One region of the Pseudoalteromonas qingdaonensis genome, then DNA from elsewhere that is predicted to be linked to it. Evidence: predicted binding sites of a transcription regulator. Region 1 holds the regulator's gene; the other holds the start of a gene.
What was found. The regulator LexA, encoded in region 1, represses DNA repair genes until DNA is damaged. The targets are predictions, from matches to a motif close to TACTGTATNNNNATACAGTA.
Positions count from the first base shown of each region.

Region 1 (15,883 bases):
TAGCAATGCGTCGGCAGCCACATTATTGAAAATACCGGTGACAGAGGGCGTTCAGAAATATTAAGGTGGGAGTCCAGTTTGGTTTGTTCTGGTGCCTTCTATATTACGTAGCCTTATTGGTGGTATTTTTAAATTAGCCGTTAAATATCCAATACCTGCGTTAGTCATAGTAGTAATTGTTTTAATTGCTGGTAATTCATAAACACATAACAAGACCTTAAAGTCGGATTCGTAACAGTTTGCTCAGTTTCACTTCGTTTCATATTTTAGCAAACTGCTCACCGCTTAAGGCGGCGTTATACATTTCATAGAGGCTCATATGATTATCCAATTTAAGTGGTCAAATGCAAACTATCTTGAAGCTGGTAAACAAGCTGAGTTTGAAAAAGCAGTTAGAGACGATTTAAATTTAGAATCTGATGATAGAGCAAAACCATGTCATACCGGAGATTTGCTCGTTGATCTTAGTGTTGCAGGTCTATCGCTGAATAAAGTGGTTGGCAACGTTAAATGTAATTGCGGAATCAGCTATTTAATTATTGATGGTACAGTAAATCAAAATATTAGTTACAGCAGGGTCTGATAGACACTGCATGTATAACAAGCACCATCAAAAACGGGTCCTATGGACGCTCGACTCGCAACAAGTTGCTCCCGTTTTGATTCGCGCTGTAGAAATCGGCTTTTGTTGTGGAGTGTGCTAGAGACAGCGAGATAGGGATATCGAGCTAGGTTTACCGAGGTAGGACACCTCGTTAAACCTTGTCGAAAGCAAAACGAAACGCTTAACAAAAGCTTGAGTTCGGAAGCATTAGCGAATCCCGGGTTCGCGGGGTTTCCAAAGGGGGAGTCGAATCACTCCCTCTTTGGTTGTTGTCGCCAACGCGACAAAATCTAAAATCGAAGCGCCTTTCGCAAGGCTAAAGCCTCGCCTACAGACAAGGTGCAGAAACAATCCCGCATTAAAGGCCGGTGCCCTTTGATCGCTTCTCCACCACCGCTGCGGTCATCCTTGAAATACAACACAAATCGCCCGCGCTGTTATAAATCTTAATCTCCCACACGGAAGAGCGGCCGCCGATATGCACGGGTTTGGTTACGGCTTTGAGGGTACCGGTGCGTGAGGCTTTGAGGTGGTTGGCGTTGATCTCCTGGCCGACGCAGTAGTATTTGCTGGTATCGACAACAAAGTTGGCGGCGTAGCTGGCGACGGTTTCGGCCAGTACCACGTAGGCGCCGCCGTGGACTATGCCCATGGGGTTGTAGAGCTCGTTGTCGATTGGCATGGTGGCCACCAGGTAGTCGTCGCCGATTTCGCTGATTTCAATACCGAGTTTGGTCATCAAGGTGCCTTTGCCGCCGACGCCGAGGTCTAGTTGGCGGCAAAGATCAAAATCGATTTCCTGTGCCCAAATACGTGTGCTCATGCTTACTGCTCCTTATGTGGCAAGGTCTGTGAATGCTCGGGTGTTGCTCACGATGGCAACCTGGCTCACATAATGCTGCACATGCTCCGGCATCTGCAAGTCTTTTACGATGGTTAGCTTGCGCAGGGAGGGAAGAGCGGGCGGCTGTATCTGGGGTTGTGAGCAAAAATATCGCCTCCTTGTCATCATCCGAACCCCTGAATTGACTAGACTGTTTGTAACGGCTTAAGGGTTAATGCGCAGGAGAGGTTATGGACTTTCAATCCGTGTATGATTTTTGGTTTTATCAGTGCCAGCCAGAGGATTGGTTTAAAAAGAGTGAGGGGTTCGACGCTCAAGTCACTGAGTTGTTTGCCGAAACCCACCGCGCTGCCAGTCGGGGTGAGCTGTATCAATGGCGTCGAAGTGCCAAAGGGGCGCTCTGTGAAATTATCGTGCTGGATCAATTCTCCCGTAATATATATCGCGATACCGCCAGCGCCTTTGCTCAGGATGCGCAAGCCCTGTGTCTGGCTCAGCATGCGCTAGAAAAGGGTTACGATCTGCTGCTAACCGAGCAGGAGCGTAGTTTTTTATATATGCCTTATATGCACAGCGAAAGCACCGCCATTCATATACTTGCCGAGCACCTGTTTCGACCTTTGGAGAGTTATTCCTATGAGCTGGCCCGTAAGGCTATTATTGACCGCTTTGGTCGCTACCCCCATCGCAACGCCATACTCGGGTGTCGGTCGCCCCCCGAGGAGCAAGCTTTTCTGGAGACGCCCAGCAGTGGCTTTTAACTTGTCGCTGTGGGGCTAAAGAGGAGAGGGGGCGACTTCCGTAAATTCCCTGATTTTATTTGCGATTTTCTGACAACTGTATATACTCACAGTTAAATGTACTGTATGGAAAACCAGTTGTATGCGCCCTTTAACTAATCGCCAATCGCAAATTTTAGAGCTGATCAAAGTCTTTATTAAAGATACCGGCATGCCGCCAACGCGCGCCGAAATTGCACAAACATTAGGTTTTCGCAGTGCCAATGCTGCCGAGGAGCACCTTAAGGCGCTGGCCAAAAAAGGGGTGATCAGAATGAAACCCGGTGCCAGCCGAGGTATTCAGCTGGTTGAGGAAGAAGAGCCGGAGCAATTAGGCCTGCCGTTAATCGGTCGCGTTGCCGCCGGTGAGCCTATTTTGGCGCAGGAACATATCGAGAGTCATTGCCAAATCGACCCCATGTTGTTTAAGCCGGCGGCGGACTATCTGTTACGGGTTAATGGCATGAGTATGAAGGATATAGGTATTCTTGATGGCGACCTGCTGGCGGTACATCGTGCTCAGGTGGCCGAAAACGGTCAGGTGGTGGTGGCCCGAGTGGGTGACGACGTAACCGTGAAACGCCTGGAAAAGGCCGGCCGCAAGGTTTTACTGCATGCGGAAAATGAAGAATTTGCTCCTATCGAAGTCGATTTAGAACATGAATCTTTTGATATTGAGGGCTTAGCGGTTGGTGTAATTCGAAACGCCGACTGGATGTAGGTTTTATTTGGTATTTTGGCCCCCGATACGCCGTTTATTGGGGGTTTTACGACGCTTTTCTCCCTTCTTTCACTGTTAGCTAACAGTTTGAATATTCCACAAATATTTATTTAAAAAAGCAAAACAAAAACGCTTCATTTCTTGCTATTCGTTCAAATCTTGACTAATTGGTTAGATTACAGGCTTTGCTGGTTGCTTTTTAATCGCTTTGTGTAAAGTAAATGTAATCGGCCAGTTCTAAGCATAATAATAATGAAGATTGGCTAGCAGTAATTGCCTCTTCTCTTTTTGCGTTGCGCGTTTTAAGGAGATGGTACATGAAGCAGCTGTGCTCCCTCATGTTGCTGTGTCTGTTTGCCCCGCACTTGGCTTTTGCAAATAGTGATTATAATTTGCGCCCAGGGGTGACGGATATCAGCGAGAATGTTTACCAGTTACACATGACGATATTTATAATCTGTTGTGTGATTGGGGTGATAGTGTTCACTATCATGTTTTGGGCCTTACTAAGGCACCGTAAGTCAAAAGGTGCGCAGCCCGCATCTTTTCACGAGAGCACTAAGGTCGAAATTATTTGGACCGCAATTCCCTTTCTTATCCTTATCGGCATGGCGGTACCTGCGACCAAGACCTTGATTGCCATGGAAGATACCAGCAAGGCCGATATCACCATAAAGATCACCGGCTCGCAGTGGAAGTGGCATTACGAGTATATGGGCCATGATGTGGGCTTTTATTCCTTACTGGCCACGCCACAGGAACAAATTCAGAACGCTCAGAAGAAAGGCGAGAACTACCTTCTTGAAGTGGATAAGCCACTGGTGATCCCAACCGGTAAAAAAGTACGCTTCCTGATGACCTCGGACGATGTTATCCATTCCTGGTGGGTGCCGGACTTTGCGGTGAAAAAAGACGCCAACCCAGGCTTTATCAATGAGGCCTGGACCAAGGTTAACGAAACCGGTATCTATCGCGGCCAATGTGCCGAGCTGTGTGGTAAAGACCACGGCTTTATGCCCGTGGTAGTTGAGGCCAAGGCACCGGCGGAATTCGATACCTGGCTGGCAGGGCAAAAACAGGCTGTGTTGGACCAAGCCCAGGCCGATGCGGCCTTGCTTGACCAAACTCTATCAAAAGACGAGCTGATGGCTCTGGGCGAGCAGGCTTATATGGCCCGCTGTGCCGCCTGTCACCAACCCACAGGTTTGGGCCTTGCCGGGGTGTTCCCTGCTATCAAGGGCAGCCCAATCGCAACTGGCGAAATTAAAGATCACATCGATATTGTGGTGCACGGTAAACCAGGCACCGCCATGCAGGCATTTGTTAGCCAGCTCACACTTAAAGAGCTAGCGGGTGTTATCACCTATCAGCGTAATGCGTTCGGTAATGACACCGGCGATGTTGTGCAACCAAGTGCAATTCAGGCCTTTATTGATGGGGAAGAACAATGAGTACAGCCGCTGCGACACATGAACACCACGGGCCTGCAACTGGTATTAAACGCTGGCTCTTTACCACGAACCATAAAGACATAGGCACGCTTTACCTGCTGTTTTCGTTGCTGATGTTTTTAACCGGCGGTGCCATGGCCATGGTGATCCGCGCCGAACTGTTCCAGCCGGGATTACAACTGGTTGATCCGCACTTTTTTAACCAGATGACCACAGTCCATGGTTTGATCATGGTCTTCGGTGCGGTAATGCCGGCCTTTACCGGCCTGGCTAACTGGATGATCCCCATGATGATCGGGGCACCGGACATGGCCTTGCCGCGCATGAATAACTGGAGCTTCTGGATCCTGCCCTTTGCCTTTGCCATTTTGTTAGCCTCCCTGTTTATGGAAGGAGGCGGCCCGGCATTTGGTTGGACCTTCTACGCGCCTTTGTCGACCACTTACAGTAACGACAACACAGCGCTGTTTGTATTTGCCATCCATATCATGGGGATCAGCTCCATTATGGGTGCCATTAACGTCATAGTGACTATCGTCAACATGCGCGCGCCGGGCATGAAGTGGATGAAACTGCCGCTGTTTGTGTGGACCTGGCTTATCACCGCCTTCCTGTTGATTGCGGTAATGCCGGTGCTGGCCGGGGCGGTGACCATGGTACTGACGGACAAATACTTCGGCACCGATTTCTTTAATGCCGCCGGTGGTGGCGATCCCGTGATGTTCCAGCATATTTTCTGGTTCTTCGGTCACCCCGAGGTGTACATAATGATCTTGCCGGCATTTGGTATTATCTCCACCATAGTGCCCGCCTTCTCGCGCAAAAAACTGTTTGGCTACTCCTCCATGGTGTATGCCACCGCGTCCATCGCCTTGTTGTCTTTCATTGTGTGGGCGCACCATATGTTTACCACCGGCATGCCGCTCGCTGGTGAGCTCTTCTTTATGTACTCCACCATGCTGATATCCGTGCCCACCGGGGTCAAGGTGTTCAACTGGGTGGCAACCATGTGGCGCGGCTCCATCAGTTTTGAAGCGCCCATGATGTTTGCCATCGCCTTTATTGTGCTCTTTACCCTGGGCGGTTTCTCCGGCCTGATGCTGGCCATTACGCCGGTGGATTTCCAGTACCATGATACCTACTTCGTGGTGGCGCACTTCCACTATGTGCTGGTAACTGGCGCTGTGTTCTCCATTATGGCCGCCGCTTATTACTGGCTGCCGAAATGGACCGGGCATATGTACAGCCCCACCTTGGCGAAGTGGCACTTCTGGATGTCCTTAATCAGCGTCAATGTGCTTTTCTTCCCCATGCACTTTGTTGGCCTTGCGGGTATGCCACGCCGTATCCCCGACTATGCGCTGCAGTTTGCCGACTTTAACGCCATTATCAGTATCGGCGGCTTTGCTTTTGGCCTGTCGCAGCTGCTGTTTGTTGCTGTGGTGTTTAAGTGCATTAAGGGCGGTGAAAAAGCGCCGGCTAAGGTTTGGGACGGAGCCGAGGGCTTGGAATGGCAGGTGGCTTCACCAGCGCCTTATCACACCTTTGAAACGCCGCCCGAGGTGAAATAAATGAACCATATGCCGCTGTTAAGAAAGCTGTTATTAGGCACCCTGGCCATGTTCGCCTTTGCCTTTGCGCTGGTGCCCTTGTACGACGTGTTCTGTGATGTCACCGGCCTTAATGGCAAGCCTTCCATGGAGCAGGCGCAACAAAGCGAGCGGGTGGATAACAGCCGTGAGGTTACCGTGAGCTTTACCACTCATGCCCAAAGCGGTGCGCCCTTTAAGGTCAGCGCCCAGCAGCAGTCTGTGGTGGTTAAGCCCGGCGAGATGAGCCTGGTGACCTTTGCGGCAGCCAATACCAGTGATCAAGCCCGAGTGATGCAGGCTATTCCGTCTGTCTCTCCGGGTTTAGCGGCAAAATATCTACATAAACTGGCTTGCTTTTGCTTTGACCAGCAAACCCTGCAAGCCAACGAAAAACAAGAATATCAATTAAGATTTTATGTCGATCCGGCGTTGCCCCCCGAGTACGAGGAGCTAACGCTGTCATATACGCTTTTTGATATCAGCGCCAAGCATCCCGAGTCGTTAGTGGCGTCGGCGCGATAACCCAAATGAGGCATGAATATGAGTGAAGAGTATCAAAAGTACTATGTGCCGGCGCAAAGTCCCTGGCCGATAGTCGGTGCGGTGGCGCTGTTCTTTATTGCCGCCGGTGCGGGCTTAACCGTGATGCAAATGGGGCAGGAAAGCAGCCATGGTCATTATCTGTTATTTGCCGGTATTGCCGTGTTGTTGTATATGCTGGTGGGCTGGTTTCGTAATGTGATCAACGAATCCCACGGCGGTCTCTACTCAATGCAAATGGACCGCTCCTTCAGACAGGGCATGAGCTGGTTTATTTTCTCCGAGGTGATGTTCTTTGCCGCCTTCTTCGGCGCGCTGTTTTACGCCCGTATGCTGGCGGTGCCTTGGCTCGGTGGCGATGGCAATAATGTGATGACGGGCGAAGTGTTATGGCCTGAATTCACATCGGCATGGCCGCTGGAAAGCACCCCAGGTGGCACAACAACCCAGGCCATGGGCTGGCAGGGGCTGCCACTTATCAACACCATTATCCTTTTGGTGTCTTCGGTGACCTTGCAGTTTGCGCACACCGCCATTGAAAAAGATAAGCGCGGGCCACTGACGCTCTTTTTGCTATTAACCGTCCTTTTGGGGCTTAGCTTCCTTGGCTTGCAGGTTTATGAATATATACACGCCTATCAGGACTTAGGGCTGAAGCTGGATTCCGGCATTTATGGCAACACCTTCTTTATGCTAACCGGCTTTCACGGCCTGCACGTAACCCTGGGTACCATAATGCTTATTGTGGTGTTTATCCGGGTATTAAAGGGGCACTTTAGCAGTGAAAAGCACTTCGCATTTCAGGCAGCGGCCTGGTACTGGCACTTTGTAGATGTGGTGTGGTTGTGCCTGTTTGTATTTGTGTATGTGTTGTGATCGGTGATGGATTAAAGCGCAGCAGACCAAACTGCTGCGCCAGCAAAATAATAATAAGTACAAGGATGCACAGGGCGATGCGTTTGCCCAAATAGCGCGACATAGGCACCTTGTTATCGGATTTTATCATCGCCAGTAAGGCGCGGAAAAGGGTGTAAATGACGGTCAGCAAGAGCGCAATAATTATAATTTTAATAAGCAAGATACGGATACTCCGAGGTTGGTGGTTGAGTGTTTACAGCTAAGCTTAGCGCAATTTTATGGATAGGGCTGGTTATCCTCGCGGTAACTGTTTGTACTCGCTTGGGTTTTTGGCAGCTTGAGCGGGCAGAACAAAAACAGCAAAGACAACAGCTGCTGGATTCCTGGTCGGCTCAGGGGGTTATGCCTTTAACCAAGGCGCTGCGCTATATCGAAAGCGAAGATGCCACAGGTTTGCAGGTACGCTTTGATGCTCAGCTGCAGAGCGAATACTGGTTGCTGGACAATCAGGTGTATCAAGGTCGGGTCGGTTATGATCTGCTGGTACTGGCCTTGGCGCCAGGCTCCAGTAACTGGCTGTTGGTCAATCTGGGCTTTGTGCCAGCACCGAGCCAGCGCAATGAGCTGCCCACTATAGCCTTGCCATCAGAGCTCACCCTGACTCAGGCCTTGGTCAAGGAAGGCCCACTGGCACAGTTCACCCTGAGCGAAACCCTGGTGGAGCAGGGCTGGCCCAAACGTATTCAAGAAATCGTCATCACCCAGATGAGCGAGCAAACCCGCAAACCCATTTATCCCTTTATGGTCTATGCCCAAGATGCCATTGATGGCATAGGCGCCACCCCTCATTACCAGCCGGTCACCATGTCGGCTGACAAGCACAAGGCCTACGCCTGGCAGTGGTTTTTAATCGCCCTGGCGGCCCTGGTGATTGCTTTAAGTGCCTATTGGCGAGCAAGGAGAACGCATGCAGCTACCTAAACCCCTTATGTTATTTATCGGCTGCTTTTTGCTGCCAATTGTTGCCGCTGTGGCGGTTTTATATTTCGGCTGGTTGCCCGGCCATAAGAGTAATCAAGGGCGGCTGATGAGCGAGCAGGTGGAAGTGAGCGACTGGCAGCAATTACCACCATCGCCCTGGACCATAGCCCTGGTGAATACCGAGCCCTGTCAGGGCTGTGCGCAGCAATGGCAGGACCTGCAGTCGCTCTATGTGGCTCTGGGTAAAAACAAAGACAAGGTGCGTATTGCCGTGTTGGGCGAAGCAGCAGCAAAGGCGCAAGACATGCCCAGCATTCATATTAACAGCGCTCCGGCACAGCTTAATGCCGGCAGCCTGTATTTAATCGACCACCATGGTTTGGTGGTTCTGGAGTATGACTTTGCTCCACAAGCCGACGCCAATCGTTTGGTACACAAGGGATTGTTGAAGGACTTAAAAAAACTACTTAATTATGCTCGTAGCAGTTAAAGAGGCCAGTATGACAAAAAACTATAAATTTCTGGTGTTAACTACGGCTTTATTGGCCGTGTTGGTGGTGGGTCTGGGGGCCTATACACGATTGAGCGATGCTGGGCTGGGTTGTCCCGACTGGCCCGGCTGTTATGGCTTTTTAACCGTGCCCGATAAGGCCCACGAAATCGCCGCGGTGGAGGAAAACTTTCCCGGTATGGAACTGGATCAGGGTAAAGCATTGAAGGAAATGGTGCATCGTTACTTTGCCGGCACCTTGGGGCTGTTGATCCTCGCCATTGCTTTGTATGCCTGGCGCTATGGCAAGCATGTCCGTATGCCGGTGCGGTTGCCCACAGTGCTTTTGCTCTTGGTGATCTTCCAGGCCATGTTGGGTATGTGGACTGTGACCATGAACCTGCAGCCGCTGGTGGTGATGGGTCACCTACTCGGTGGTTTCTCCATCGCCAGCCTGTTATGGCTCTTGTATTTACGTAACCACAGTCGCCCTGTGCCCGGTGGCGACCCAGGTGCTAGAGCATTGCAGGGCTGGAGCATGGCGGCTCTGTGCATGGTAGTGGTGCAGATTGCCTTAGGGGGCTGGCTGGCAGCCAATTATGCCGCCGCCCATTGTGTTGGCTTTCCCTTGTGTGAAGGCAGCGAGGCCTTTTCCCTGGCCGAGGTATTCCATTTGCCTATGGAGCATGCCAATTATGAGTATGGGGTGCTCTCCTACGAGTCGCGCATGTCCATTCACTTGCTACACCGCTTTGGCGCCCTGATAACACTCTTGATTGTCGGCGCGGCCATGTGGCGGGTGTTTAAGGGCGCCTATTCGCGCACTATTAAAAATGCGGCCTTAGCGGTCGGTGCCGCTTTGGCGACCCAGCTTACTTTGGGTATCGCTTTGATCTATATGCAGATCCCCTTGTTGATGGCGCTGGCCCATAACCTGATGGCTCTGCTCTTACTGCTGACCCTGGTGCGGTTGTGCTATTTACAAAAACGAAAATGTTAGGCGCAAAGGAGAAGAATTATGAGTAAAGCAATAACCTTAACACCCTCTTTGGCGCGCTCAACAAGCTGGCGCGATTATCTGGCCATGTGCAAGGGCAAGGTGGTGCTGATGCTGGTGCTGACCGCCTGGGTTGGCCTGGCCTTGGCGCCGGATATGGGGCGATCCTGGGTGCTGCAGCTGATCAGTTTGCTCGGCATAGGTCTGTTATCGGCGGCGGCGGCGGTGGTCAATCATATTGTCGACCGCGAAATAGACTCCAAGATGGCGCGTACCCGCCATCGTCCGGTGGCCCAGGGTAGGGTCAGTGAAGGGCGAGGCTTTGCCTTTGCTGCGCTGATTGGTGGCATTGGCTTTGTTGCCTTGGTCGGAGCCGCTAACTGGCTGACCGCCTTGTTAACCCTGCTGGCCCTGGTTGGTTATGCCGTGGTCTACACCCTGTTTCTGAAGCGGGCAACGCCGCAAAATATCGTCATTGGTGGTTTGGCCGGTGCCATGCCGCCCTTGTTGGGCTGGGTGAGTGAAACCGGGCAGCTGGCCGCCGCTCCTTGGCTTTTGGTGATGATTATTTTTGCCTGGACGCCGCCGCACTTCTGGGCTCTGGCCATTGCCCGTGAAGCGGATTACCGCCGCGCCAATATTCCCATGCTGCCGGTGACTCATGGTATCGATTTTTGTAAAACCTGTGTGCTGGGTTATACCGTGCTTTTGGCTCTGGTCTGTGTGTTGCCCTATCTGATTGGTATGTCTGGGCTCTTCTATCTGCTGGCGGCATCGGCGCTTAACCTGATGTTTATCGCCTATGCCTGGCGCTTAAAGCGCGAGCCTCAACATCAATCGGCAATGCGTGTTTTTAAGTTCTCTATCTTGCATTTAATGTTACTCTTTGTCGCATTATTTATTGATAAGTGGGTATTTTATGTCGCTTAAGTGGTGGCTGATTGGGGCGCTTACAAGCTTGACACTGGGTTGCACCAAGCCGGAATTGCAGGTGGAGGCTCTAGTGTATGAGCAGCCGCGGGAAATAAATGCCTTTAGTCTGGAAGATCAGCATGGCGAGCGAGTCGGTGTGGCCGATTTACAGGGGCAGTGGGATCTGCTGTTTTTAGGCTATACCAGCTGCCCGGATGTCTGCCCTATGACGCTGGCGAAACTGCGCCAGGTCGAGACACAGGTAAAGGAACCTGACCTGAATGTGTGGTTTATATCTGTGGACCCAGCGCGGGATACGGCGGCGAAACGCCGCCAATATATCACCTACTTTAATCCTCAGTACAAGGCGGTTTCTGCCCCGCACCAGGATCTCTATCCTTTTGTGCAAAACCTGGGGTTGATGTATGCCATTAGCGAGCAGCAAGAAGGTGACTACCTGGTGGATCACAGTGCTTCCGTGGTGCTGGTGGACCCGCATGGGAAGATCCGCGCCATCTTTAAGCCGGAATTTGCCGCCGGCTCGGTACCCACCATAAATACCGAGGTCATGGTACGCGAGCTAAAGGCTATTATTGACTATTACCCCGGTTAGTCTCATCTTGGGTGATCACCCAAGGTTGGGAGAACCACAAATAGCGCCCCGATTTATGCAGCGATGGGGCGGTGCAGTTATAGCGGGCGCGGCCGGGTTTTAAATCCTGCTTAGCCTGCACTGTCACGCGCTTGCCATCCAACCATTTGATCTCGGCTTGCCCCTGGCCGGAGACATAACAAGCAAACTGCTTGTTATGAAAGCCCTTTTCGGCAAACTCCAAGGTCACCATAGGGCGAAGTTCGGCGGTTACAGTGTCGCTATAGTCGATGTTTGCTAGGGCAAATGGCAGGGACTCCAGCTTGGTCGCCAGGGTGTCCAAGTCGGCATAAAAACCAGAAGCTGGAAAGCGTGGCAGGCGGGTAAAATCATTGCCCGGGCCCATGGCACCTGAGTGTTGACCTATGCCTGTATAGCCTAACTCTTTCACCACCTCTTGCAGTGCCTTATCGAATTCGCCATAAGGGTAGGCCAGGTATTTCAGGCTGTAGCCAATTTCCTCTTCGATGCGCTTTTCCGCATGGGTGAGATCGGCTTTAATGCGGCTGCGCCATTGCTCTTCGCTTTCTCCTTCAAGGCGATGATGAAGATAATCGTGACGGCTGCTGTGGTTGGCGATCAGGGCGCCTTGTTTACTGAGCTCCTTGAGCTCTGCCCAGGTCATCACATAGCCTTTTTGTTCGTCGATCAAGGCTGGATTCACAAAAATCGTGTAGGGGTAGCCAAACTCCGCCAGTATGGGAGCGGCCTGCTCGATATTATTGTCGTAGCCGTCATCAAAGGTGATGGCCACAGTTTTATCGTCAAACGCTTGCCCTTGCTGTAAGCCATTGAGCAATGTATCCAGAGCAACGACCTTAAATTCATGCTGCTGCAAATACTGTAAATGGGCACGAAAGGTGTCGGCTTCGACACTGGTTACCTTGGGCAGGGTTTTACTAACGTGATGATACTGTAAAATAACCGCAGCCTGGGCAGAGGCGCCATACAGGGCGCATAAAGAGAAGAGCAAATGGGACAATTTTCTATACATAACAACACTCACCATAAAAGCTTATTGCTGCTTGCCGGGCCCATGATTCTATCTAATATCACGGTGCCTTTACTAGGCCTGGTTGATACCGCGGTTATCGGCCACCTCGGCAGCGCCCATTATTTAGCAGGAATTGCCTTGGGTGCAACGGTTATTTCCATCTTGTTTTGGCTCGCCGGATTTTTGCGTATGAGCACTACCGGGCTTATCGCCGCCGCTTTTGGCGCCGAAGACAAGCAGGAACTGGTGCAGGCGCTGCAAAAAAGCCTGCTGCTGGCACTGGCGGTGGCGTTGCTCTTGTTATTGCTGCAAAAACCTTTGGGGTCGCTGATGGCACTGCTTGCCGATGCTTCGCAGCCAACCATGGAGCAGGCCTTTAATTATTTTTATATTCGTATTTATAGCGCCCCAGCGGCCTTGGCAAATCTGGTGCTGCTGGGCTGGATGCTCGGTGTGCAATACGGGCGTGGGCCATTTTTACTGGTGCTGCTCACCAATGTGGTCAATATTGCTTTGGATATTCTCTTTGTGGTCGGCTTTGGCTGGGGTGTTAAGGGCGCGGCGCTGGCCTCGGTGATCGCCGATTACTGCGCTTTGGCCTTTGCCTTGTGGTTGGTATCTCGTCTGTTTGCCAAGCTAGAGTTGCACTGGTGTTGGTCCTTCGGCGCCCGCTTGCTGCAACTGGGTTCCTTGCTGCGCCTCAATGGCGATATTTTTCTGCGCTCCTTAATGTTGCAGCTGTGCTTTAGTTTTATGACTTTTTACGGTGCCCGCTTAGGGGATGTGGTGCTGGCCGCCAATGCGGTGCTGCTGAACTTTTTGCTCTTGATCAGCTTTGCTATGGACGGCATTGCCTATGCCGCCGAGGCCAAGGTGGGGCAGGCGCGTGGGGCGCAATCCGTGCATCGAATTAGAATGTGGGTAAGTATTAGCTTACAGTGGGGCACTTTATTTGCAGTGCTTTACGCCTTGGGATTCTATATTTTTGGGGAGCAGGTAATACGTTTACTTACCGATGTGCCTGAGGTGAACAGCCTGGCTATCGCCTATTTGCCCTGGCTGGTGCTGATGCCGCTTATTGCTATGAGTTGTTTTTTATTCGATGGCATTTTTGTTGGCCTGATGCGCGCCAAGGATATGCGCAATACCATGATGTTGTCTGCCTTAGTGGGCTTTTTCGGGGTATTTTTGTTAACTCAGGGCTGGGGGAATCATGCCCTGTGGGCGGCCATGAGTGCCTTTATGGCGCTGCGCGGTATTAGTCTGGCGGTGCGTTATCGTCAACTGGTAAAGGCGGATGCGTTGCTGCAATAACCTGAGCAAAGCGATTGGCAAAAATGCCGAGATAACCCCAGATGGCGAAAAATAATGCCACTGCGAGCAACAAGAGACCGGGAATTTGCCACCAGGGCTGATAAAAGTAGCCGAGGGCAATAAAGGCGACGGCAAGAGCGAAGAGGCCGAGGCCAATAAGGAAGCGTTTGAGGCTGCGCTTGGGCTCTGAGCCCAAGCGGTAGATCAGCGCCGCAAACTTAGTAGTAGGAGTGGTCGCCACGGTTGTGTTCGGTAATATCACGCACACCGGTGATTTCGCTGAATTTAGCGATCATTTCCTTCTCGATACCCTCTTTTAGCGTGATATCGATCATAGAACAACCATTACAGCCGCCACCAAACTGCAGCACGGCAATGCCTTCGGCTGTGATTTCAACCAATTGTACCTGGCCGCCGTGGTTGGCAAGCTGAGGGTTTACCTCGGTTTGCAGCATATGATCAACCTGCTCTTCCAGCGAGGCATCGTCTGATAGCTTACGGGCCTTGGCATTAGGTGCCTTAAGGGTCAATTGTGTGCCCATTTTATCGGTTACGAAATCGATTTCCGCTTCTTCTAGAAAAGGCGCACTTTCTTTGTCTACTACCGCATCAAAACCGTTGAAGTTAAGACGAATGTCATCTTCTTCAACCGCATCGGCCGGGCAGTACGACACGCCACATTCGGCTTGAGAGGTACCAGGATTGACAACGAATACACGGATATTGGTGCCATCTGCTTGTTCTGAAAGCAGTTTTGCAAAATGACTTTGCGCGGTTTCTGAAATTGTGATCATAGTAACAACACTATACTTGACTGTTTTACTCGGTTAATGGCTATGATACTCCGCTCGTCGCGTTGCCGCCAGTGTTGAACGTAAAAAGTTGGCTTAATTTTAAGCCAATGGTAGCGTGAGGATATGGTTTTTAATTCACTGTTATACTAATGCGTCGAATTCTATTTTTATTGTTAACGGTCTTTGCTTCATCCCTGGCTGCCCAGCCGCTGAGCTATTATTTTGGTGATGAAGTTCAATTTGATCCCAAGGTGCCCACGCCGGCATCGGTACTGGGTTATGAGGTTGGCCAGTGGCATGTGCGTCATGATCAGCTGGTTTATTATATGCGCGAGCTGGCCGAGCACAGCGACCGCGTGCAAATGCAAACCATAGGCTATACCCATGAGCAGCGCCCTTTGGTGATGCTGACCATAGCCGCACCCGAGCGCCTGGCTAATATTGAACAAGTACGCCAAACACACCTGGCCCGAGTGACGGGCGAAGGCAAGGGCTCCTCTGCTGCCACAACGGCAACTGCACCGGCAGTCATGTATATGGGTTACAGCGTCCATGGCAATGAGCCTTCCGGCAGTAACGCCGCGCTGTTAGTGGCTTATTATCTGGCCGCGGCACAGGATCAGCGCGTTGAGCGCCTGTTGCAGGAAACCGTGATCTTGCTCGACCCTTCGTTAAACCCGGACGGGCTGGCTCGTTTCGCCAACTGGGCTAACTCTAACCGCGCCATGGTGCCGAGCGCCGATCCCAATACCCGTGAGCACAATGAAAACTGGCCAAGCAGCCGTACCAACCATTATTGGTTCGATCTTAACCGCGACTGGTTATTGCTACAGCACCCTGAATCGCAAGCCCGTATCGCTCAGTTTCAGCGCTGGCAGCCCAATGTGCTGACTGACTTCCATGAAATGGGGCCAAACAGCACCTTTTTCTTCCAGCCCGGTATTCCTAGTCGTAAAAACCCGCTGACGCCTGACGAAAACGTGGATTTGACCAAGGCCATAGCCGAGCACCACGCTCGTATTCTCGACAGTCATGATCGCCTGTATTTTACCGAGGAATCATTCGATGACTTTTATGTGGGCAAGGGCTCAACCTACCCGGATGTAAACGGCAGCGTCGGTATTTTGTTTGAGCAGGGCAGCAGTCGCGGCCATGTGCAGGACACCATAAATGGTCGTTTGGAATTTCCATTTACCATTAAAAATCAGCTGCTAACCAACTTTTCTACCTTTGATGCCGTACTTGAAAAACGCCAGCAGCTGCTTGATTATCAGCAAGATTTCTTTGCCAAGGCGAGCCAGCTTGCCGATAAAGACAAGATAAAGGGCTATGTGGTTGGTGCGCCAAAAGATCCGACCCG
Region 1 is NZ_JBCGCU010000005.1:195,596-211,478, reverse strand. It holds gene WCN91_RS06855 (hypothetical protein) at 320-583, shown strand; gene WCN91_RS06850 (PaaI family thioesterase) at 963-1,427, opposite strand; gene WCN91_RS06845 (DUF924 family protein) at 1,679-2,209, shown strand; gene lexA (transcriptional repressor LexA) at 2,331-2,948, shown strand; gene coxB (cytochrome c oxidase subunit II) at 3,266-4,399, shown strand; gene ctaD (cytochrome c oxidase subunit I) at 4,396-5,970, shown strand; gene WCN91_RS06825 (cytochrome c oxidase assembly protein) at 5,971-6,513, shown strand; gene WCN91_RS06820 (cytochrome c oxidase subunit 3) at 6,532-7,407, shown strand; gene WCN91_RS06815 (DUF2909 family protein) at 7,307-7,609, opposite strand; gene WCN91_RS06810 (SURF1 family protein) at 7,639-8,370, shown strand; gene WCN91_RS06805 (transmembrane cytochrome oxidase associated protein) at 8,357-8,860, shown strand; gene WCN91_RS06800 (COX15/CtaA family protein) at 8,871-9,860, shown strand; gene cyoE (heme o synthase) at 9,879-10,787, shown strand; gene WCN91_RS06790 (SCO family protein) at 10,777-11,382, shown strand; gene WCN91_RS06785 (polysaccharide deacetylase family protein) at 11,360-12,415, opposite strand; gene dinF (MATE family efflux transporter DinF) at 12,458-13,729, shown strand; gene WCN91_RS06775 (hypothetical protein) at 13,674-13,970, opposite strand; gene nfuA (Fe-S biogenesis protein NfuA) at 13,948-14,523, opposite strand; gene WCN91_RS06765 (M14 metallopeptidase family protein) at 14,673-15,883, shown strand, end outside.

Region 2 (15,883 bases), on a different contig from region 1:
TGCATAGTTATCTTCCATTTTCAGTCGTTGTTCGCTGAACCACTTAACCACCAACGGATAGATAATATGTTCTTGTGCATGAACCTTCTGCGCCAAGCTGTCAGCCGTGTCATCACTTTCGATGGCCACCTGTGCTTGAACTATCACAGGTCCGCCGTCGAGCTCTTCGGTCACAAAATGAACGCTAACGCCATGCACTTTATCGTTTGCATCTAACGCACGCTGGTGGGTGTTCAGCCCTTGGTACTTAGGCAACAGGGAAGGGTGAATGTTCAACATTTTCCCTTTAAATTTTTGCACTAAGCCAGCTGTTAGAATACGCATAAATCCAGCTAATACAACACAGTCGGGTGAAAAACTATCAATGAGGTCACCCAGAGCCACGTCATATTCTTCACGTGAGGCAAACGCCTTGTGGTCTAACACTTTTGCTTCGATGCCAGCCTTTTTAGCTCGCTCAAGGCCGAATGCGTCGGCCTTATTGGAGATCACCGCGCAGATTTCAGCGGGGATGGTACCCGCTGCAACCGCATCAATGATGGCCTGAAGGTTAGAGCCACTGCCCGAAATAAGTACAACGAGTCGGGCAGGTACCTGGCCAGGTGTCATTATTGCGCACCGCCAAGGATTTCAACTTGCTCTTCGCCAGCGGCTGCATTTTGGATTTCACCAATGTGCCAAGCGTTTTCGCCCGCATCTTTAAGAATGCTCAGGCTTTGCTCTAGCTTGTCGGCAGGAACCACAAGTACCATGCCTACACCACAGTTAAAGGTGCGGTACATTTCGTGCGTTTCAATGTTGCCGTTTTCTTGTAGCCAGTTGAATACCGCAGGCCACTGCCAGCTGTCGCCCTTGATCACGGCTTTAGCCGACTCAGGCAATACGCGTGGGATGTTTTCCCAGAAACCGCCACCGGTGATGTGTGAAAGCGCGTGTAGGTCTACTTGCTTAAGTAGCTCTAGTACCGGCTTAACATAGATGCGTGTCGGTTCAAGCAGGTGCTCGCCTAGGGTCTTGCCTTCGAATTCGCTGTTAGTGTCGGCGCCAGATACCTCTAATACTTTACGAATTAGTGAGTAACCATTTGAGTGAGGGCCGCTAGAAGCAAGGGCGATAAGCTGATCACCGGCAGCAACCTTAGTGCCGTCGATAATGCCTTCTTTTTCTACCACACCCACACAGAAGCCAGCCATGTCGTAGTCGTCGCCTTCGTACATGCCAGGCATTTCAGCGGTTTCACCACCGATAAGGGCACAACCAGAAAGCTCACAACCTGCGCCGATACCCGTTACTACGTCGGCAGCCGTGTCTACGTCTAGTTTGCCGGTGGCATAGTAATCAAGGAAAAATAGTGGCTCGGCACCTTGAACGATAAGGTCGTTAACACACATGGCAACCAGGTCGATGCCTACGGTGTCGTGTTTTTTAAGGTCGATAGCAAGGCGCAATTTAGTGCCCACACCATCGGTACCGGCAACTAAAACAGGCTCTTTGTAGCCAGTCGGTAGCTGACATAGCGCACCAAAGCCGCCGATGCCGCCCATCACTTCAGGACGTTTGGTCTTTTTCACAACGCCTTTAATGCGTTCTACTAGGGCGTTACCCGCATCGATATCAACGCCGGCATCTTTGTAGCTAAGAGACTGTTTTTGTTCGCTCACAGGGTTTCCTCAAAATTTAATTTAGGGGTGATCAGGGTCTGTTGACCTTTGTTGTTTGTTTCTGCAGCAGTTTGTAGTGTATTTATACAAGGCGGCACATGTGTGGTGTAGTTATTCTACATAAACATGTAACAACACAGTAGAAATGCGCTACAAACGCTGCCCTGTGGGTTCATCTTAACGCCTCCTGCTCTGTGTTGCTCGCTATGTCCATAGAATGACTATGCAGCACAACGAGCGCCGTGATCAGAATGCGTTTAGATTGAACATAAAGTAAACCACAAAGATAAACAGGCCCTCTAAACGCCGGGCATTTTACAGCAAATGCCGCGGCTTAGCTAGGAAAAGGAGGACCTTTGTCCTTGTTTATGCGGTGGCCACAATAACCGCTCTTAATGGTGCCGGATAGCCCTCAATGGTCTTGTTTGGATCATTAGGGTCCAGGAAATCGGCCAGGGATTCATTTTCCATCCACTCGGTGCGGCGCTGCTCGTCGAGCGAAGTTTGGTCGGTGTCGACGACGCGAATATTTTTAAAGCCAACGCGGCGCATCCACAGCATCAGAGCCTCGGTGCTGGGGATATACCAGACATTACGCATTTTCGCGTATCTGTCTTCGGGTACCAGTACGGTATTGATATCGCCTTCAATTACCAGGGTTTCCAGCACCAACTCACCGCCTTTACGCAACTGGGCACGTAACTGGGCTAAAAAGTCGATGGGTGAGCGGCGGTGATACAGCACGCCCATGGAAAATACCGTATCAAAGGCCTTTAGCTCGGGCAGTTGCTCTACCCCTAAAGGCAGCAGGTGCACCGCCGGATCTGGATTATAGTTTTTAATGGTCTGGAATTGGCACAGGAAGAGATCGCTTGGGTCGATGCCCACTACCAGCTCGGCACCTTCGCCGCGCATACGCCACAGGTGATAGCCGGAGCCACAGCCGATATCCAGCACCTTGCGACCATGCAGTGGGCTGATATGAGGTAAAACACGATCCCATTTCCAGTCGCTGCGCCATTCGGTGTCGATGTCAATCCCAAACAGTGAGAAGGGGCCTTTGCGCCAGGGCATAAAACGCTGCAATAAATGAATTAGCTGCTTGCGCTGGCCCTCGTTAATATCCTCGCTGGTGCCCACTTGCACCTGGGTTTGAATATTCACTTCTGAGGCATTCAATTCTGGCAGGTTATTGAGCACTTTTTGCCATTTGGGCATATCGCCATGGCGGGCTTCGTCTTGCCAGTGTTGCAGTTGTGCCGGCAGGGTATTGAGCCAATGACTGAGCTCGGTGCAGGCAATATGGCGATAGAATTCGTTAAACCATTGATTCATTGTTGTTCCGTTTATTTTATGGCGACCATGGAGCAAAAGTTAAAGCATTGATACCACACCTGGGTTTGGCTAAAGCCAATCTCATTAAGGCGGGTAAGATGCGTGCCTAGGGTGTCGGTGCGCATGACATTTTCAATGGCGGTGCGCTTTTGACTGATCTCCAGCTCGGAATAACCGTTGGCTCGCTTAAAGTCATGGTGCAGATCTATCAACAGGTCGTCGACGACTTGGTTTTCACCACGCAGCTTTTCGCTCAACAGTAAAACGCCACCTGGTTTCAGGGCATTGTAGATTCGACTTAAGAGCGCATGACGTTTTTCCGGCTCGATAAACTGCAGGGTAAAGTTCATCGCCACCACTGAGGCATTCTCTAATTTAGCGTCTAATATGTCGCCCAGTTCCACGCTCACCGGTACGGTAGAGCGAAAGCCCTCCAGGTGCAAACGGCAACGCTCAACCATGGCCTCGGAATTGTCGATGGCAATGATTTCACATCCCGCCTGGTTGAGATTACGGCGCATGCTCAGGGTGACGGCACCTAGTGAGCAGCCCAGGTCGTAGAGGTTGCTGTTATCTTGCGCGTACTTACCGGCAAGCTTGCCCAGGGTGCTGACTATGGTGGCGTACCCGGGCACCGAGCGCTCGATCATGTCGGGGAATACTTCCACCACCTTGGCGTCAAAGGTGAAGTCTTTTACTTGTTGTTCTGAGGCGTAAATACTGTCTTTGGCTGACACTTTGCTAAGCTCTAGCTAGAAACGATGGCGTTATTTTATCATTTTTGTGTTGCTTGTGGGGAGCTTTAGTGGGCGATTATGTACGGGCATTAACCCTGTGTGTTGGCTAAGGAGATATAAGAGCAGGAACGCGGATAAAAAAGCGCCAATAAACCGAGCCTATTTGCCGTAAATCCAATACGTTAGTCACGGCAATGTGCCATTAACAGCAGCAAGTGAGACTGTGCATGAGTAAAAGTAAAGTAATTAGCACCGATGATATCCTCGCCACCTTATGCCATTCGGTCACCGAGGTCTTATCATCTGCCAGTGGTAATAGCATAGGTTATTCCGCCATGGTGCAGAAAATTTCGCGTACCTGTATGCGCCCGGACATAGGCTGTTTTGTACTTTTTGACGGCGGCTTTACCGGGTTAGTTGTCACCAACTTCAGTGCGCAGGCGGCGATGGAAATTTACGGCGATTACCTCCGTAATATGGGCATGCCGGAGGGTGAGCTGGCACAGAGCCATTTGTCCGATGATGTGGCCAATGTGCTTGGCGAGTTGATGAATCAGATCGTCGGCGACTTTACCAAAAAAGTGCGCGAACAATTGCATACCTCTATCAGCCAAAATCAACCGAAAATGATGGCCATTAACAAGCAGGTGCAGATCTCCGTCGATACCACCTCAGACAGGCCGCAGGCACGACGAGTTACCTTTACCACCCAAGGTCAGCATATCTTCTATCTTGAAATGGCGATGGAAAAAACCGAGTTTTTTAAGCTGCGTGATTTTGATATCAATGAAGACTTGGATAAGAGCGCAACTAATACCCGCGAAAAGGCCAAGCAAGCGCAAGAGGTAGAGCAGGATATCGATGATGACTTTATGGAAAACCTGGGGCTGTAAGCCTTAGCTAAAAGAAACTGCTTTGCTGGTTGAACTCGCCGGCAAAGGGGTCGACAGCTCTATGATGATAACCGCAGTGGGCTTTTAAATCCTGAGCAAACTGTCGTGCTAATAAAGGTGCGCCATGATTGTCCGCGGTGTGCAAAAACACATAAGGCTCACGGCCTTCATCCAGCCATTGCTTAATTTTTTTGAGCCAGGGTTGATAGTAGCTTTGATATTCATCACCCATGGCGGCGATAACAAAACGCACGATAGGGCGCTGGCCCAAAGCAATAGCATGCACGGGGAGGTGGGGCTTCTTTTGCTGGGCATCAATAATGGCTTCGTTATAAGGCTTGGCGGCAAACAGCGCCCGGGTATCCATGCACACACGATCTATGCCTTGCTCAAAACAATAGCGATTAAGCTGTTTCTCACTATCTCCTTTTGTGAAAAATTCAAGGTGCCTGACTTCTATGCTGCGGCCAATATCGGCGGGTATCTGCGCCATAAAGTCTTGTAGGCGACTTAAGTGCATGGGGGCAAAACTGGCGGGCAGTTGCAGCATCAGGGATCCGGTCTTTTCCAGCAAGGGTGACATTAATTTCAACCAGGTATGTACCTCCTGTTTATCACATTGCAGCGCCAGGTCGTGGCTAAAGCGCTTGGGAAACTTAAAGGTAAAGCGAAAGTCATCGCCGGTGGCCTCATGCCAGCGCTGTACTGTCTCAGTCTTGGGATCGGCATAAAAGGTGGTGTTCCCTTCAACCGAGTTAAACACCTGGGCATATTGCGCCAGCATCTGGGCGTTCTGACAATCAGAAGTAAAAAGACTGCCTTTCCAGGCGTTATTGGCCCATTGTGGGCAACCCAAATACAACATCTGTGCTTTTGCTCTTGTCTTTATTTGCTCTGATACGCAAATGCTACCATAGCTTGGGTCTTCAAGGTGGTGAATAAATAGCCAAGCCGTAGTTTGCTTCGTGACATTGACCGTCGTTTTTATATAATTGACGCAATTTATTTGGCCACTGCGTGCATTTAGCTCACGCGCTTACAATTAAAACAGGAATATTATGCGCTCTATATATTGCGGACACTTGAACAAAAGCCATGTCGACCAAGAGGTTACTCTTTGTGGTTGGATCAACAAACGCCGTGATCTAGGTGGTTTGATCTTTGTCGATGTGCGTGACCGCGAAGGCCTGGTGCAGGTGGTGTTTGACCCTGAAGTAGAAGGGTTAATGGATATTGCCAACAAACTTCGTCAAGAATTCTGTGTACAGATCAAAGGTGTGGTGCGTGCTCGCCCCGAAAGCCAAGTAAATAAAGATATGGGCACGGGTGAAGTTGAAATTCTTGGCACCGCGCTTGAAATCATCAACCGTGCCGAAGCGCTACCGCTGGACTTTAACCAGCAAAACTCAGAAGAGCGTCGTCTTAAATACCGTTATCTTGACCTGCGTCGTCTAGAGATGAGCGATCGCATTAAACTGCGCGCCAAAGCGTCAAGCTTTGTACGTCGTTTCTTAGATAGCAACGACTTCCTTGATATCGAAACTCCGGTATTGACCAAGGCGACACCAGAGGGGGCTCGTGACTACTTGGTACCTAGCCGTGTACATCATGGCAGCTTCTACGCCTTGCCACAGTCGCCGCAGTTATTTAAACAGTTGCTGATGATGTCTGGTTTCGACCGTTATTATCAAATCGTGAAATGTTTCCGTGACGAAGACTTACGTGCAGACCGTCAGCCTGAATTCACCCAGATCGATATCGAAACCTCGTTTATGACGTCGGATCAGGTTCGTGCCATCACCGAAAAACTAATTCGTGATATGTGGCAAGAGCTACTAAACGTTGATCTTGGCGAATTCCCTGTAATGGCTTACGAAGAAGCCATGCGTCGCTTCGGTTCGGATAAGCCGGACTTACGTAACCCGATGGAACTTATCGACGTTGCCGACTTGGTGAAAGACGTTGAGTTTAAAGTATTCTCAGGCCCGGCCAACGATGAAAAAGGCCGTGTAGCTGTACTTACCGTACCAGGTGGTGCTGATTTATCACGTAAACAAATCGATGATTACACTAAGTTTATCGGCATCTATGGGGCAAAAGGTCTGGCCTGGATGAAGGTTAACGACCGCGACGCCGGTGTTGAAGGCGTGCAATCACCTATCGCTAAATTCCTAAGTGAAGAAGTGATCACTGCCTTGCTTGAGCGCACCAATGCGCAATCTGGCGACATCATTCTATTTGGTGCCGACAGCCGCAACGTGGTTAACGAAGCCATGGGTGCACTGCGCTTGAAAATCGGTTTAGACCTTGAGCTAACAGATTTAAGCAAGTGGGCACCGCTTTGGGTTGTTGACTTCCCAATGTTTGAAGAAGACGACGAAGGTAACCTGCACGCGGTACACCACCCGTTCACGGCACCAAAAGGCGTAAGCCCAGAAGAGCTGGAAGCCAACCCGGCAGGCACCTTATCTGATGCCTATGACATGGTCTTAAACGGCTACGAAGTCGGTGGTGGCTCGGTACGTATTCACAACAGCGCCATGCAAGAAACAGCTTTCCGCATCTTGGGTATTGAAGAGCAGGAGCAACAAGAGAAGTTCGGCTTCTTACTGGATGCCTTGAAGTACGGTACGCCTCCACATGCGGGTCTGGCCTTTGGTCTTGACCGTCTGGTAATGCTGCTATGTGGCACAGACAACATTCGTGACGTAATCGCGTTCCCGAAAACGACTCAGGCTTCATGCTTGATGACGGATGCGCCCAGCGGTGCCAACCCGGATGCGCTTAAAGAGCTGGGTATCGCCATTGCACCTAAAGTAAGTGCGGAAGCGGAGCAGGGTGAGTAATTCCTCTCGCCATACAAACTAGTTCAATCTTAAAAGCGGCTTAGGCCGCTTTTTTCTTGTGTCTCGCCTTTACACTGGTCATCCATACAGTTACCATTGTTTGGTGCAATAACAAGAATAAGGTTTCTGGGTGAGTATTATTTTGGGGATTGACCCTGGCTCGCGATTCACCGGTTACGGCGTGGTGCGCCAGCAAGGACAGCGTTTTGTCTATCTAGGCAGCGGCTGTATTAAGCTTGGCGATAACGCATTTCCAACGCGCTTAAAAATGATCTACCAAGGCGTTACCCAGTTGATCGAACAGTTTAACCCCGACGCTTTTGCCATTGAGCAGGTCTTTATGGCCCATAACCCTGACTCGGCACTCAAGCTGGGTCAGGCTCGTGGTGCCGCCATCGTTGCCGCCACCATGGCAGAGCTGGGCGTACATGAGTATTCCGCGCGCCAGGTAAAACAAGCCGTGGTGGGTAAGGGCTCGGCAGAAAAAGCACAAGTTCAACATATGGTTAAGTATATTTTAAAGCTGCCGGCGACGCCTCAAGCGGATGCCGCCGATGCCTTGGCCATTGCCATGTGTCACGGTCACTCACAACAAAACCTGATTAAATTAGCCGGCCAGGCGCGCAAAACCGTGCGTGGTCGTTTGAGGTGAATATGATAGGAAGAATTCGCGGACAATTAGTCGAAAAACAGCCTCCAGAAGTGCTGGTGGATGTGGCCGGTGTCGGCTATGAAATCAGCTTGCCCATGAGCTGTTTCTACGCCTTGCCTGAGTGCGGCGAAGACGTCACCCTGTTTACCCATTTTGTGGTGCGTGAAGATGCCCAGCTTCTATTCGGTTTTAACACCAAAAGCGAGCGCGCTCTGTTTCGCGAGCTGCTAAAAGCCAATGGTGTGGGTCCTAAACTTGGCCTTGGCATTCTCTCGGGCATGTCGGCGGAGCAGTTTATCCGCTGTGTCCATCATGGCGATGCCAGCACCTTAGTGAAATTGCCTGGGGTGGGCAAGAAAACCGCCGAGCGTTTGGTGCTGGAAATGAAAGACAGGCTCAAAGACTGGGGGCCGGATCTATTCACGCCATATACGGATGCGGCGCCCCTCAGTGCTGCCGGTGGTGATACCCTAGCAGCCACCAATGCCACAGATGATGCTATTGCCGCCCTGGAAGCCTTGGGTTATAAGAATAGTCAGGCAACAAAAGCGGTGAAAGCCGTTGCCCAGGAGGCCATGACCTCGGAGCAAATGATCAAGCAAGCGCTTAGGGCGATGCTGTAACAGAGATAAGTGAATGATAGAAGCGGATAGACTAATTGAGCCCCAGCAGCAGGGCAATGAAGACGTGGTCGATAGGGCCATACGACCTAAGCTGCTGGCGGACTATCATGGTCAGCCTCATGTAAAACAGCAAATGGATATCTTTATCGAGGCGGCACGCTCTCGCAAGGAGGCCTTAGATCACCTGCTGATCTTCGGTCCGCCGGGCTTGGGTAAAACCACCTTGGCAAACATAGTCGCCAATGAGCTGGAGGTGAGTATTAAAACCACTTCAGGCCCGGTATTAGAAAAGGCCGGCGACTTGGCGGCCTTGCTAACCAATTTAGAAGCCCATGATGTGCTCTTTATCGATGAAATCCATCGCATGAGCCCGCATGTGGAAGAAATTCTCTATCCGGCCATGGAAGACTATCAACTCGATATCATGATAGGCGAGGGTCCGGCGGCGCGCTCAATCAAGTTAGATTTACCGCCCTTTACCCTTATAGGTGCTACCACTCGGGCCGGCTCTTTAACCTCACCGCTGCGCGACCGTTTCGGTATTGTCCAGCGCCTGGAGTTTTATAATGTCGATGACCTGGCATCCATAGTTAAGCGCTCCGCAACTCATCTTGGGCTCAGCATAGACGAGCAGGGTGCCTACGAGATTGCTAAACGTTCGCGGGGCACGCCGCGTATTGCCAACCGCTTGTTGCGCCGCGTTCGTGATTTTGCCGAGGTGAAAGGCGATGGCAGCGTGTGCGCCGATATAGCTGCTCAGGCTCTGGATATGGTTGATGTTGATAAAAGCGGTTTTGATTATATGGATCGCAAGTATTTACTGGCTATTATCGAGAAGTTTATGGGTGGGCCGGTTGGTTTGGAAAACCTCGCCGCGGCCATAGGTGAAGAAAAAGAAACCATTGAAGATGTGATAGAGCCTTATCTGATCCAACAAGGTTTTATTCAGCGTACACCAAGAGGGCGAATTGTCTCTGATCATGCCTATGCCCATTTTGGTCTGCATAAGGCGACCTAAGTCTGGTGTGTAAAATCGCATTTTATTAGCCGAGCACTAACTAGCCAAGTCATAAGCTCGGCTTTTTTATGCCCTGCATACCTGTTGGTCGGGATTCATCCCGATAAAAGATGCACCATTGGCTACCTAGCAAGGCTAAAGCCTCACCTACAGGTATTGTTTAAGCTCCGAGCTAGCCGAGTGTTGTGCGTTGACCTTTGCTGCCATGGTTGTAGGTCGGGATTCCATCCCGACAAATATGCACTATTGATACCTTGCCGACGCGAAGCCCCGGGCGACAACAGGCTGCTAATTGCTTGTCATACGACAGCCGATTCACAGCGGATTAAGGCTGCGCGGATTAGGGTCTGTGACTGAGCTTGATTCAGGCAAAAAAAAGCCCGCTAATAAAGCGGGCAAAACAACAAGTTGAAGGAAGTAAATCCGAGGAACACACCAGCTGCTCAATAGTAGGGTGAAACAGCCGATGGTGTGAGGTGGGGAATCAGAAACCACCTCATGAACTGTGCAATAGAGCCATAGTTGGTTGCGCTAGCTCAGTACAGGGAGAATAATAAAGCGGTAGCAGATTTTCTTCAAACTAGAAAAATTATTTTTTTCGGATAAAAAAAACTAATAGCGAATAAAATCTTCATGATGATATTTTGCACAATAAACGTAAGGTAACTAGCTTTGTGTATTGAAATATAAGGTTATTATTTTTCCTGTGCTTTTTTTGTTCGATTAGAATTACTATTTTTTAACTTGTTATGCATCGGCAAAATGACAGCTTATGCGAATAATCCGCATAAAATCTGATTTTTGGAACTTTTTCGCATGTAAAGAACCCAATAAGATATCTGTGTATCTGCCTGTTAGCCACAGCCTGCGGCGTTTTATCGGCGCTAGGTGGCAATTCATGGCAAGGTCATTGTCAGCGTAATTATGACTGGGTACACTAGGGTTCATTGTGTGTCGTACGCTGTATTGAGCGCGGATACAGTTAACTGCAATATACGCGCCTTAGGAGAAAATACGTGGATTCAGGATTAAACTTTATTGATCTTATTTTAAAAGCCAGCTTTTTAGTGCAGCTGGTGATGCTTACTCTGGTTGCCCTGTCGGTACTTTCTTGGGCCATTATCATTCAGCGTCGCAAAATACTTAGCAACGCCCTCGCGAATGCAAAAAAGTTTGAATCCCGTTTTTGGTCTGGTGTTGATCTCTCTAAGCTGTATAACGAAATTTCCGCTCGCGGTACTCAAAGTGAAGGCATCGAAGCCATCTTTACTTCAGGCTTTAAAGAGTTTGCCCGTGCCAAGAGAAACAATCTATCTGCTGCTGGCTTAGGTATAGATGGTCCGCATCGCGCTATGCGTGTGGCCCTTTCTCGTGAGGTTGAAAAGCTAGAAAATAGCCTGTCTTTCTTAGCCACTATCGGCTCTATCAGCCCTTATATCGGTCTGTTCGGTACCGTATGGGGTATCATGAACGCCTTTATCGCCTTAGGTGAAGTTAAACAAGCGACCTTACAAATGGTTGCCCCGGGTATTGCCGAGGCCTTGATTGCAACGGCCATGGGTCTATTCGCTGCTATTCCTGCGGTTATCGCCTACAACCGTTTTGCTACCAAGATGGAAAAAATTGAGTCTTATTACGGTAACTTTATGGAAGAGTTTGCCAATATCCTACATCGCCAAGCTCTGACTCAAGAGGTGAAAAGCCATGTACCTGCGTAAGAAGCGTCGTCCGGTCTCGGAGATCAACGTCGTTCCTTACATCGACGTGATGTTGGTGCTGTTAATTATCTTTATGGCCACCGCGCCTTTGATCACCCATGGCGTCAAGGTTGAGCTGCCGAAAATGGAGCAGTCGGAATTGGTGGATACCAAGGGTGAACCGCCGATCATTGCTTCTATCGATGCCGACGGTAAATACTACGTCAGTGCTAACCCTGACCCGGAAGAAGCTTTAGAAGCGGCTGAAGTTGTAGCGATAATTCAAATGCAATTGGAAAAAAGTCCGAAAACACCCGTGATGATCAAGGGTTCCGGTCAGGTCAGTTATCAAGAAGTACTCCGTCTTATGGACATACTAAGAAAAAGTGGAGTGAACGAAGTGGGTCTGATGACGGAGTCGTTCGAGGATTAATATGCAGCAGTTTAAAATACCTCTTCTGATCTCTGCCGCTTTGCATGTGCTGATGATAGCCGTACTCGTTGGTGCTAATTATTTTCGTCCGTCCACCCCTGAGGTGATCACGGTATCTTTGAACACGCCGAGTAATGAAGACATACCACAAAAAGCCGTTGATGCGGTGGCCGTGGATCAAAAGCAGGTGCAACAGCGTATCGAAGAGCTGCGTAAGCAGGAAGAAGATAAGAAGCGCGCCGAGCAAAAGCGCATCCGCGAATTGGAAAAGCGCGCTGAGCTGGCCAAGCGTCAGCGTCAGGAAGAAGCTAATCGCATTAAAAAGCTAGAGCAGCAGCGCAAAGCCAAGGAAGAGGAGCGTAAAAAAGCCGAAGCCGAAGCGAAAAAAGCCCGCGAGATTGAGCGTAAAGAACGCGATAAGGCGAAGAAGGCTCAGCTAGAAAAGGAAAAGGCAGAGAAGGCAGCTAAGGCCGCTGCGGAAAAACGCCGCAAGGAAGAAGAAGCGGCGCTTAAAGCCGAACAAGAGCGCAAACGTAAAGAGGCAGAAGCCAAACGCAAAGAAGCAGAAGCTAAGCGTAAGGCCGAAGAAGCAAGACAAAAGGCGCTGCAAGAGCAAATGTTGCAAGAGCAGATGGCCGCCGAGCAAGCCGTGCGTGCTAAAGCCCGCCGTCAGCAGGTGCTATCTGAAGTCGACAAATATCGCGCCTTAATCTCTCAGCGTATTCAGCAGAACCTGCTGCTTGACGAGAGCTTCCGCGGTAAAGAGTGTCGCCTCAATATTAAATTGGCCTTTAATGGCCTGGTCACTAGCGTAAATTCGCTTGGTGGTGACAGACAAGTATGTGAGGCCGCGGTACGTGCCGTGCGCCGCGCCGATACGCTACCGGTCTCTAAAGACCGCGATGTATTTGAAGAATTAAAAAATATTAACTTAACGGTTAAACCAGAGTTTTAGGGGACTTTTATGATTAGATTATGCCGCGTTGTGGCAGTGTCTTTACTGGCGAGCATGAGTATGTGGGCTCAGGCCGCGCTGGAAATTGTGATCACCGAAGGGGTCGACAGCGCTCGCCCCATTGCCGTGGTGCCTTTCACCTATAAAGGCACGGGCGAAATGCCCATGCGTATCAGTGAAGTGGTGGCTGCGGACTTGCGCCGTAGCGGTAAGTTTAAGCCTATCGCCAATATCGATATGCCGCAGCGCCCGAGCTCGGATGCCGATGTAGATTATGGTGCCTGGGCACAACGTGGTGTAGAAGCCATAGTAGTGGGTACGGTCGAGCAGCAGTCAGCGGGTCGTTACCTGGTCAGTTTTGAGCTGATCGATGTGTTACGCGGTCAGATCACAGGCGGTAAAACCCGAGTATTGAACAATGGTCAGTTGGTGAACAGTGAAGACCATGTGCTGGATGCCCGCGAAACCGTGATTTCGGCATCGAGCTTCCGTCGTTATGGCCACCGTATCAGTGATGTGGTGTATGAAGCCTTGACCGGTGAGCGCGGCGCCTTCTTAACGAAAATTGCTTATATCATAGTGCGTGAGCAGGATGATAAGCCTTATCAGCTAGTGGTTGCCGATTACGACGGCTTTAACGAGCAGGTGTTATTGCGCTCTAAAGAGCCGCTGATGTCGCCGGCATGGTCGCCGGATGGCAATAAGCTGGCCTATGTAACTTTTGAGAATCGTCAGAGCCAGATCTTTATTCAGGATATCTACTCAGGCCAGCGTCAGCTGATCACCACTCACCCAGGTATCAATGGTGCGCCTAAGTTTTCACCTGATGGCACTAAGCTGGCTTTGGTACTGTCAAAAGACCGTACCGGTGCCACGGAATTGTATTTATACGACTTAATTACTAAGCAGGAACGCCGCTTAACACGCCACCGTAGTATAGACACTGAGCCAACTTGGCATCCTAATGGTAAAGAGCTGATGTTTACCTCTGAAAGAGGTGGTAATGCCCAGATTTATAAGTTAAATTTAGACTCGGGTCGAGTGCAGCGTGTGACTTTTGACGGCGATATGAACTTGAACGGCTCGGTGACCCCGGATGGGAAACATCTGGTAATGGTTAACCGTACTCTAGGTCAGTATCATATTGGCAAGAAGGACCTAAATAATGGGGACTTCCATGTGTTGACTCGTACTCGCTTGGATGAATCACCAAGCGTTGCACCCAATGGCTCAATGATTATATACAGCACCATGCATAACAATAAAAATGTATTGGCTTTGGTGTCGATGGACGGTCGTTTTAAAGCGCGTTTACCTGTGCTCGACGGTCAGGTTAAGTCGCCGGCATGGTCGCCATTTTTGTGATTCGCTAAGGGTGTAGTCAGCTTTAATCGCATAAACTTGATGTTTGTGCGATTAACACACTATAGTAAGAAAAATTGAAAATCAGGTGATGGTTTCACTAAATCATAATAGGAATCTACTCAATGCAACTTAATAAACTGTTAAAAAGCCTGCTTGTTGCAGTGCCAGTAATGACACTAGCGGCCTGTAGTTCTTCATCAAACCTAGATGAAGGCCAAGCCAACGAGACTAACCAAGCTGAAACCCAAGTAACTGATACTGTAGAAGTAGAAACTGTTGAGCGCGTAGAAACTGCAGAAGAAAAACTACGTAAAAAGTTTGAACAACTTCGCCAGCAACAGGTTATTCACTTTGACTTTGACCGTGCAACGATCCAAAGCAAGTATGCTGAGCTACTTCAAGCGCACGCTCAATTCCTAATTCAAAACCCATCGGTTAAAGTACTTATCGAAGGTCACGCGGATGAGCGTGGTACGCCTGAGTACAACATCGCCCTAGGTGAGAGCCGCGGTCAGTCGGTAGAAAAATACCTTCTAAGCCTTGGCGTTAACGCAAACCAAATGTCAGTTGTGAGCTATGGCGAAGAAAAGCCAATGATCAAAGCACGCAACGAAGAAGCGTTTGCTCAAAACCGCCGTGCGGTATTAGTATACTAAAATCAGTAGAGTAATGATGAAGCCGAAACTTATTTTGGCAGCCTTACTCATGAGCGGGAGCACCCATGTTTGGGCTGCTCCCGCTCCTGTTTCTGAGGCCACTGCCAGCGAATCAAGCATTGAGCAGCGTTTAAGTCGACTTGAGCAAATGATGCAATCGCGCAACATTATGCAAGCCAACTTACAGCAGCAGCTCGATATGTTACAGGATGAAGTGAGCCAGTTACGCGGCATTACCGAAGAGCATAGCTACAAGCTCGAAAAGGTATTGCAACGTCAACGTGAGCTTTATCAAGAGATTGAGAATCGTGTGAGCGCCGCTTATACCCAGCAGCCGAGCTACGAGATGCCACAAGAGCAAACGCAGCAGGGCGATACGGGTTTAAACGTCACAGCGGTCAGCACCGACCTATCGGAAAACGAAGCGTACGATAAAGCGGTGAAGCTGATTATGCAGGACAAGCGCTACGATGCCGCTATTCCAGAATTTCAGTCGTTTTTACAAAGCTATCCTAATTCCGTTTATGCGGCTAACGCCCATTACTGGTTAGGGCAATTGTTGACGATTAAGGGCGATACTGCCGGCGCCAAGTCTCATTTTGAGACCGTAGTGAATCAATACAGTGATTCTAACAAGCGCCCGGACGCACTCCTTAAACTTGGTACTCTAGAACAACAGCAAGGCCAGTTGGCCAAAGCTAAGCAGTTGTTTAATGAGGTTATCACGCAATATCCTAATACCACGGCTGCGAAACTTGCCGCCGAACGTGTTAGCAAGTTGTAGCCAAGTTTTGCCAGTTGCAATGTTTTAGACTGCTTTGTAGCTAAAGCGGTCTAAAATTAGGCAACTAAAAGGAAAAACTAAAAAAAACCGAGTATTTGTATTGCACTTGGATTTTAAATAAGTATTATAAGCGCCCGCAGCAGGGGATAACCACTTAGGAAGTTTTCTGCAGCAGAATTACATAAAGTGGGTCATTAGCTCAGCTGGTAGAGCAGTGGACTTTTAATC
Region 2 is NZ_JBCGCU010000003.1:164,035-179,917, forward strand. It holds gene WCN91_RS04410 (DUF3108 domain-containing protein) at 1-5, opposite strand, end outside; gene purN (phosphoribosylglycinamide formyltransferase) at 1-609, opposite strand, end outside; gene purM (phosphoribosylformylglycinamidine cyclo-ligase) at 609-1,661, opposite strand; gene cmoB (tRNA 5-methoxyuridine(34)/uridine 5-oxyacetic acid(34) synthase CmoB) at 2,028-2,996, opposite strand; gene cmoA (carboxy-S-adenosyl-L-methionine synthase CmoA) at 3,008-3,733, opposite strand; gene WCN91_RS04435 (DUF3334 family protein) at 3,961-4,626, shown strand; gene WCN91_RS04440 (DUF72 domain-containing protein) at 4,634-5,491, opposite strand; gene aspS (aspartate--tRNA ligase) at 5,685-7,472, shown strand; gene ruvC (crossover junction endodeoxyribonuclease RuvC) at 7,603-8,124, shown strand; gene ruvA (Holliday junction branch migration protein RuvA) at 8,127-8,747, shown strand; gene ruvB (Holliday junction branch migration DNA helicase RuvB) at 8,761-9,765, shown strand; gene tolQ (protein TolQ) at 10,782-11,483, shown strand; gene tolR (protein TolR) at 11,470-11,895, shown strand; gene tolA (cell envelope integrity protein TolA) at 11,897-12,850, shown strand; gene tolB (Tol-Pal system beta propeller repeat protein TolB) at 12,860-14,215, shown strand; gene pal (peptidoglycan-associated lipoprotein Pal) at 14,338-14,871, shown strand; gene ybgF (tol-pal system protein YbgF) at 14,888-15,655, shown strand; tRNA gene WCN91_RS04495 (tRNA-Lys) at 15,844-15,883, shown strand, end outside.
Region 2: a site for LexA is predicted at 7,545-7,564, ahead of ruvC (crossover junction endodeoxyribonuclease RuvC). Genes of this name have one in related genera too.